One region of the Desulfosporomusa polytropa genome, then DNA from elsewhere that is predicted to be linked to it. Evidence: riboswitches for the same ligand, from Rfam matches in the RefSeq annotation. Region 1 holds a riboswitch; each other region holds the start of a gene.

Region 1 (2,205 bases):
GCCGAGTCGTCCATTTTTATCAGGCACTAAAAGTTGTACAATCTTTCCGCCATAGTTGGTGATTTTTGCGACTACACCGTTTTTGTTTGTCAGTGTGAACAAATCAACTTGCTTACCGTTAACCTCTTTTTGGAAAGCTTCTCGTTGGATGTCGATGTAATCACCATTGGCTTTAGCGCCAACGACAGCCGTAGAGAATACAAGCATTCCCATGATTGCAAGAATTAAGAATTTTTTCATTAGTAGTCTCCTTATAATCAATACAAATTATCCAAACAGAGAACAGAAAATTGCGTTAATAGATGATATATGGCCTTGCTTTCACCTCCTGCTATTAGTAATATACTTATGATTTTGACTGAAATAGATAATAAACGAGCTCTCCGTAGGATACCTTTAGTATACAATGTTGAGAAAAAATGGAATATGTGGTTTTTTTAGAATTTTTTGTGATTTGTTTGGGAGTAATTCATTTTAACAAATTCAATAAATTTAATATCATGGCTACTACGCCGCCGGCAATAAGCGGCCCAATTGCCAGACCGTGCAAAAAACAAACACCGCCGATTGTACCTATAATCAAAGCAGTCGTAGTTTCAGGCGACGCCTTCAAAAAATACATGCCTTGCGTTGCCACCCAAGATACAATTAACCCAACAATTATGGCAATCACACCAGCCTGCGTTTTGAAGGCAACTAGCATTTCTCCTATGGAAATTCGCCCCTGTGCCAAAGGCGTTAGCACTGCCATTGTCAAAATGGTAATACCAATATTTAGTCCATAGTTTTCAATACTAGGAAACCAGGATGAGAAACCCATTAATTTTATTAACAACAGCGCCAAAACGGCCAAGGCCACGGAATTGTTGTTTCCAATAACCGACAGTACCAGAATGACTAATAGCGGCATATTATCCCAGTTCATACTTTCACCTCCTAAATTAGTTGGGATTCTACTATCGCAAGCTAAGTCTTTGTCAATTTTTTGTCAGAAATGTAATCCTACCTTCTGACAAACTAATAGAAAAAAGGCAGCCACCCTATACGTTAGAGGCTGCCGGCATAGTGAAGAGGAGTCTTACCCTCGTGCGATAGCTCACCATCCGAAGATGACAGTGCCGTACCTGTTGAATACGGCCCCAATGCCGGGAATTAGCAATCCCAGCACTTCGGCAATCCGCCCTTTCCTGACAGTTCATCGCAGCCAGCTCCCTGTAGTACTATTGCGTCTCGCGCCTCTACCATACCAATTTTATCAAGTTGTTAAATCCCCGCTTTCAATACATTATTGCAATTCATCTACTAGTTATCATACTGCCTCTACAATATTTTCTGCCACCAGAAAGTCCATCCGCTTCAGAGAGTCCACCGTATATGAGCCAACATGCGTGGTTGCCACAACATTATCCAAGCCTTCCGCGATGATGGGATCATTCACTGCCGGTTCGTTTTCGAATACATCAATAGCTGCACCGGCGATTGTTTTGCTTTTCAGCGCGGTAAGTAGCTCACCTTGGTTTACCAGACCTGCTCTGGCCGTGTTAATCAAATATGCGCTTGGTTTCATCAGGGCAAACTCCGAGGCACCAATCATATGCTTGGTTTCTTGATGTAACATACAATGCAAGCTGACAAAATCAGCTGCGGTCAACAGTTCCTCCCTTGAGCACAAAGTTATCCCGTTTGCGGCAACAAAGGCAGCATCAGGGTGGCGCGTGGAAACCAAAATTTTCATATCAAAGCCTTTAGCCCGTTTAGCAACCGCTTTTCCAATACGTCCTAATCCAACTATCCCAAGCGTTTTTCCCCAAACATCGCTGCTAACAGGGCGATACCAGCTGTTTTTTCGTAATGTAGAGTCAATCTGCGGCACCTTCCTTGCCAAAGACAGCATCAACGCAAAGGTTAAATCTGCAACTGTCTCATATCCAGGCATTTTGGCAGTTGTTTTAATTTCCACGCCTGCTTGTTGAGCGGCCAGGACATCAATATTCTCGATACCCACACCATGCCGGGATACCACTTTTAAATTTCGGCAGTGTTTGAAAACCTCGTGGCTAATTTCATCTGAACTGGAATAAACCAAAATTGCGTCAAGCCTATGCCTAATATCCTGCTGGATGATGTCTCTGGCACTCATCGCAGAACCTGCCGAGTTCCATACAATCTGCCAACCGTTTTCGGCAAAATACTGCTCCAGGTTTA
Region 2 (2,205 bases), 2.4 Mb from region 1:
CGGAAACAGCCTGATATGTAGAAACAACTATACGTTTAATCTTTGCCACATCATATACAGGCTTTAATGCCATAACCATAATAATTGTCGAACAGTTAGGGTTAGCAATAATCCCTTGATGATTTTTTATGGCCTCTGGGTTAACTTCTGGCACGACCAAAGGTACATTCGGGTCCATGCGGAAGGCACTTGAATTATCAATGACAACCGCCCCGCGTTTAGCAGCCTCGGGTGCTAAGGTTTTACTAATTGAGCCGCCTGCAAATAAGGCAATTTGCACATCACTAAATGAATCGGGTGTCGCCTCCTCAACAATGTAGTCTTTACCCATAAATTCGATAGTTTTACCTGCAGACCGTTCAGACGCTAACAATTTCAATTGGTTAAACGGAAAGTTGCGCTCTTCAATAAGTTTTAAAAATTCTTGGCCAACTGCTCCAGTTGCCCCTAAAATTGCTACATTATACTTTTTCATTGTAAATTAGTCCCCCATTCTATAATCATAAATATGCTCATATATTTGAAGTTGGCTTCGTTCTTTGCAACGTTTAGCCCATTATATGTTCAAGACCAAAAATCAGCCCATCAACAGTTAGCACTTTTTTACAAGCCAGTACTACTCCCGGCATAAACGATTCTCTGGATATTGAGTCATGGCGAATCGTTAGGGTTTGGCCTAATCCACCGAAAATCACTTCCTGGTGAGCTACATAGCCAGGCAGTCGAACACTGTGCAATCGAATACCTGACAAATCACCGCCACGAGCACCAGTCAGTTTTTCTTTCTCATCTGGATGGCCTTGCTGCATTGTTCCCCGTACACTGGCAATTAATTCAGCGGTTCTAAGACCTGTGCCAGATGGGGCATCCAGCTTTTGATCATGATGCATCTCGATAATTTCAACATGCGGCAAATACTTGGCGGCCTCTTGGGAAAGTTTCATCATAAGAATAGCACCTATGGAAAAATTAGGTGAAATAATTGCATTAACCTTGGAAGCTGCACATAGCTCACGAATATCCTCAATATCAGTTTCCGTTAATCCGGTTGTACCCACAACTGGGCAGACGCCATTTTTAATGGCAATTTTAATGTTGCTTAAAACTGATTGCGGATTAGTGAAATCAACCATAACTTGTGGTTTAGTTTCATTGACAACAGTAACTAAGTCATTGCCAACCGTTACTCCTGTTTTTCCTGCGCCGATAATATCGCCTACATCGGCAAAGTCGGAATTTATATCTACTGCTCCGACTACGCTTAAATGCGGGTCCTTATGAACTGCTCGCAATACTTCCCGTCCCATTTTGCCATAAGCGCCACATACCATCACTCTAATCAAGCGCTATCCACCTCCTGTTTAATAAGAAAAGCAGCTGGTGAGCGCATTTCTCACCAGCTGCCAAAACAGCATTTTTCTGACCTTAGGAAAATATATGTGTATATATATCGTCCCTGACCAGATGAGATAGCACTCCACCAAGTAATGGTGACAGTCTTAAATCTATTTGATGTAAGACCAGTAAGAAGATTCGGCATTCTTTCTTACTTCGGCGGTCGCCCCTTTTCTTTCAGCTCATCGATTCCACTCTCACTGAAAGTACTTTTGACTCCCGCACCTCTACTTCATCCTTTACAGGATGTTGCTTATTCATTTTATACACATTCTATACCAAAGGTTCCATCATTGTCAATAAATATTAAAAGCTGTTTATTTATTCATCCACGACATTCCAGTGAAAACTATGTTTAGGTTAATGCATGAGTTTCTACGTCTCTTGCCCCGTTTTGACGCAGGATCTGAGCTGCTTGATTCGCTTTCGCGGCATCAGAGCGGATTATTGCCAGAATTCCACCTTGTGCTACCTCTTGTTCATAGCGTCTTCCTACTTCAGCCGGAATGCCCCAATCAATAAGCCCACCCGTAATACCGCCTGCTACCGCCCCACTCAAAGCGGCAGCAATTGGCCCAGCGGCTAGTACTGGTCCTACACCAGGAATGGCTAAAGCACCTGCTCCCAAAAGCAAACCGCCAATACCGCCTAACGTGCCACCTGCTAGGGCACCATCGGTAATATCATCTTCAACATATTCAGTATCTTGGCCTTGCTGATTTTTGTTTTTGGAAACAATATTTATTTCTTCGGTTGTAAAGCCTTTCGTTCTAAGCGCATTTACTGCCTGCTCAGCATTATCACGAGAAT
Region 3 (2,205 bases), 900 kb from region 1:
AAATTTCGCAACATTTCGGGACGGTCATTATTTGTTCCCTGGATGATTTTAATTACATCCTCTTTTTTTAGCCCATGTGGAAAATAAGGACGCTGAATCAGACTGGGAGCTGCTGCTGCAAAAAGGGCAAGCTTAGATACCCCGTATCCCTTGTGACGGGCCATATAGCGAACAGCGACCGCTCCCCCCGTAGAATGGCCTCCGAGGGTGAAATCATGAAGTCCGAGTTCTTCGACTACACTGCGAATATCATCTGCCGACGTATCGTAGTCGTAGCCTGCCCAAGGCTTGTCGGAATTACCGAAACCTCGCGCATCAATTCCTATGCAGCGATATCCCCGCTTAGGCAGTTGATCAAACTGATACTCAAACATTTTATGGTTTGCCGGCCAACCGTGTATAAATACGATTGTTTTACAGCCCGCAGGATTAAGGTCTTCCACGTATATCTTTACGTCTGGTTCGACTTTAATATATACCCCCACCAAAAGCCCTCCTTTGAAAGAATATTTACATAATATATACTATATTATGCACTCGCTACTAACAGTGTGATAGCCTAGTGTGGGCTGTATCATTCATTTAGAAATAGATAAATCCAACAGATGCTATTTTTTTAGAGGACTTATACAGCATTTCCGCCAACTGGCATTGAAAATTGTGGCAGTAAAAGATCGACATTTCGACAAAAAATCTTGACGAACTAATTGCGAAAGTCTAGAATAGAGCTAATAAAGAAAAATATTCCTTTAATCAGATTGTTTATAGAGGCGCAGCCAACATTAGTACCTGTTTGATGAGGCATCAACGAAGGCAGGGAAAGGGTTAGTTGCCGAAGTAAGAAAAACGGCGGTTTTTTTTACTGGGTCTGCATTGAATAAGTGCAGGACTGTCACCAACGTTGGTGGAGAGCTATCTCATCTGGGCCGAGACATGGACTATTATTTTTCATGTTATTGAAGACACCTGGCAGAGAAATCACCAAGTGTCTTTTTTATTTTTATTATATTTTTAGGGGGGAATTTATGAAAACGTGGGTAAAGGTTTTAGGTGGATTTATGGTTGCAGTTTCCATGGTTGCTATTGCAGGTTGTGGCGGGTCGGCGACTCAGGGTAAAAAAGCGGCGCTGACGGTTGCGATGGTTAATCCTCTGTCAGGAGATAATGCGACATATGGTCAAAGCCATAAAAATGGTTTCGAATTGGCTCGTGAAGAAATCAATAAGGCTGGCGGGGTTAAAGGCCAGTCGATTGAAGCGGTCTTTCACGATGATGCAGGTGATCCCAAACAGGCTGCCGCAGGAGCGCAAAAATTTGCCGATCAAAAAAATGTAGTAGCGTTAGTCGGGTCTTGCCTTAGCTCGAATACTCTTGCCATGGTTCCGATAACCGACAAGGCAAAACTGACTCATTCTGTGGTGTCTTCAAGCACGCCCAAGCTTTCGGGAATCAGCCCTTATTTTTTTCGTATGGCTGTGCAGGATGCCAAAGTAGGAGTTTTAATGGGTGATTTACTGGGGCAAAAATTAGGAGCTAAACGGGTTGCGATCCTCTATCCTAATAACGATTTTGGCAAAGGTCTTATGACCGTTCTTGAAAAACAGCTTAACCAATATCAGGTTACAATTGTTTCTAACCAAGCTTATTTGGCAACAGATAAGGATTTTTCCGCTCTGCTGACCGAAATAAAAAATAAAGGCATTGATGCACTCGCAGTTTGTGGTACTTATACAGATGGTGGCTTGATTGTCAAACAGGCGACTGAATTGGGTCTGACTGTTCCTATTGTAAGCGGCCCTGGTTTATATAGTCCCAAATTTATTGAAATTGCGGGGAAGGCTGCCGAACGCTCTATATCATTAGGCGCATTTGTTTCTACCAACCCTGACCCAGCTGTACAGGCTTTTGTTAAAAAGTATAAAGAGAAATATAATGTAGAACCAGACACCTTTGCTGCTCTAGGCTATGATCAAATGTATGTTCTTGCCAAGGCGATGGAGAAGGCTGGTGAAAAAGGAACTATCACCAGAGAAGGTGTCCGTGAGGCCATGAGCCAGACCGATTATAAAGGTATCACTGGGACAGTGACATTTGATGATAAAGGTGACTGGGTTAGACCTTATTTATATATTACTGTCAAAGACGGACAATTTGTTGTATATCAATAATTGCGAATTGCGGTGGGAAGTGACAGGTCAGCCTGCT
Region 4 (2,205 bases), 1.7 Mb from region 1:
TAAGTTCGACACTTCCATCCGGCTTCAGCATTAATTCCGCTGACCGCAACTTACCATTGTAGTTAAATCCCATTGCATGACCATGAGCTCCCGCATCATGAATAACCACTACATCGCCAATATCAATCATCGGCAATTTACGGTTGATAGCAAATTTATCATTATTCTCACACAAGGAACCAGCAACATCATAGATATAGCCTAATGGCCATTCTTCTTTACCCAGAACTGTAATATGATGATAAGCACCATATAAAGCTGGACGCATTAAGTTAGCCATACAAGAGTCTAGGCCTACATAGTTTTTGTAGATCTCTTTTTTATGCAACACTGTCGATACCAGATACCCATAAGGCCCGGTAATCATCCGACCGCACTCCATAGCAATCTTTAGCGGCGCCAGACCATTGGCCGCAATTTTAGCCTCATATGCCTTCTTAATACCTTGACTGATCACATTGAGATCAACCGGCTCCTGTTCAGGACGGTAGGGAATGCCAATGCCGCCGCCAAAATTAACAAACTCAATTTTAATATCCAGTGTCTGGTAAATCTCGATAATGAGGTCAAACATCATATTGGCAGTTTCAATGAAATAATTAGGATCAAGTTCATTAGAAATGACCATAGTATGAATACCAAACCGCTTTACGCCTCTTGCCTGCATAGTCCGGTAGCCATCCAAAAGCTGTTTACGCGTTAAACCATATTTAGAATCTTCCGGATTACCGATAATGGAGTTGCCGCCTTCCCTGAGCGGACCTGGATTATAGCGGAAGCAAATCATCTCTGGAATTCCAGCATGCTTATCTAAATAGTCAATATGACTAATGTCATCCAGATTAATGATCGCCCCTAATTCACGCGCCTTTTTGAATTCGACAGCCGGAGTATCATTCGATGTCAAGATGATCTCTTCACCGAACATACCTGTTTTTTCTGCTAAAATAAGTTCTGGCAGTGAGCTGCAGTCAGCTCCGAGACCTTCTTCCCGCAATATTTTCAAAATATACGGATTCGGAGCAGCCTTTACAGCAAAATATTCTTTAAACTCCGGTGCCCAAGAAAAAGCTTTTGTTAGTTTACGGACATTCTGCCTAATGGCTGCCTCATCATAAATATGAAACGGTGTTGGATACTGCGTAATCACTTCTGCTACTTGCTCTTTTGTAAATGGTAATTTTTTTTCAGCCAATTGTTTCGCCTACCTTTATTATTAACTATTTTTAATGTAAAAAGCAGTTTGCGCTAACTCCCGCAAACTGCTTAAAGACAAGAGAATACTCTCATCAGCTGCAAGATAGCTCTCCACCATAACCACAGGTGACAGTCTTGCATTTATTAAATGCAAGACCAGCAAAAAGTTTTTGGCAAAAACCTTCACTTCGGCGGTCAGCCCCTTTCAGTATGGTCATCGCTGCCAACTCTTCATACTTACTCTTGCTCTGCCGCGCCTCTATCGGAAAAATATATTTCGATTATGTCTATAATATCAGTCTACCCTAGGCAGTGTCAATATATCGAGGGTGAAATCTTACCACTTCGGCCTTTTCCACCAAATAGCGGAGTTGTCTATTAACAACTCATACGAATTATTTCTGCATATATCATTAATTTCCTTCCACTGTTATAATTTATTTATCACGATAATATGACCACACACAGTATAACCCGCGCATAGTTCCACCGCACTGGCAACCAGCTTGACCACATAAACGAGTACAAACCTCAACACCTGACACTGGTTCGATTTTACCCCTTTGCCGTTTACGCCAAAAAACAACCTCTTGCTTGGCCTTTTTTCTCCCCAGATTGCAAAACCATTGCCAAAGTTGCATAGCGCCAACTCCTTTGTCTCTTTGTTAGCTTTAAGTATAGAGAATGCGCCATTAATCTGCAGTGACCAACATCACACCTATCAACGCGTAAAGCTACGCAGATAGCGAGCGTTGTCAATACATGGCCTGCCTGCACCTGTAAACTTCTTTAATAATAATGCTTTTTTTGAAAAACAAGGGCAGAATCCTATCAAGTTAGATAGATTTCTGCCCTACATGTTTTAAATAGCTATAAAATTGGGGTGACTGGAGGGTCTCGAACCCTCGAGTACCGGAGCCACAATCCGGCGTGTTAACCACTTCACCACAGCCACCATATAATAATTGGTTGCGGGAACAGGACTTGAACCTGTGACCTTCGGGTTAT

The links. A riboswitch is a leader RNA that binds a small molecule or an ion and turns the genes downstream of it on or off. The one in region 1 is predicted to bind lysine.
Region 2: linked by a shared signal. The riboswitch ahead of dapB (4-hydroxy-tetrahydrodipicolinate reductase) and the one ahead of ACZ449_RS21370 (DUF441 domain-containing protein) in region 1 are both predicted to bind lysine.
Region 3: linked by a shared signal. The riboswitch ahead of ACZ449_RS25655 (ABC transporter substrate-binding protein) and the one ahead of ACZ449_RS21370 (DUF441 domain-containing protein) in region 1 are both predicted to bind lysine.
Region 4: linked by a shared signal. The riboswitch ahead of ACZ449_RS13315 (diaminopimelate decarboxylase family protein) and the one ahead of ACZ449_RS21370 (DUF441 domain-containing protein) in region 1 are both predicted to bind lysine.

What each region holds. Positions count from the first base shown of each region.
Region 1 is NZ_AP042400.1:4,186,203-4,188,407, forward strand. Features, by position in the region: gene ACZ449_RS21365 (aldose epimerase family protein) at 1-240, opposite strand, end outside; gene ACZ449_RS21370 (DUF441 domain-containing protein) at 470-925, opposite strand; lysine riboswitch at 1,085-1,249, opposite strand; gene ACZ449_RS21375 (phosphoglycerate dehydrogenase) at 1,310-2,205, opposite strand, start outside.
Region 2 is NZ_AP042400.1:910,103-912,307, reverse strand. Features, by position in the region: gene ACZ449_RS06090 (aspartate-semialdehyde dehydrogenase) at 1-475, opposite strand, end outside; gene dapB (4-hydroxy-tetrahydrodipicolinate reductase) at 549-1,343, opposite strand; lysine riboswitch at 1,463-1,633, opposite strand; gene ACZ449_RS06080 (general stress protein) at 1,751-2,205, opposite strand, start outside.
Region 3 is NZ_AP042400.1:5,083,840-5,086,044, forward strand. Features, by position in the region: gene ACZ449_RS25650 (alpha/beta fold hydrolase) at 1-485, opposite strand, end outside; lysine riboswitch at 758-923, shown strand; gene ACZ449_RS25655 (ABC transporter substrate-binding protein) at 1,026-2,168, shown strand.
Region 4 is NZ_AP042400.1:2,437,414-2,439,618, forward strand. Features, by position in the region: gene ACZ449_RS13315 (diaminopimelate decarboxylase family protein) at 1-1,195, opposite strand, end outside; lysine riboswitch at 1,294-1,467, opposite strand; gene ACZ449_RS13320 (hypothetical protein) at 1,635-1,838, opposite strand; tRNA gene ACZ449_RS13325 (tRNA-His) at 2,077-2,152, opposite strand; tRNA gene ACZ449_RS13330 (tRNA-Met) at 2,164-2,205, opposite strand, start outside.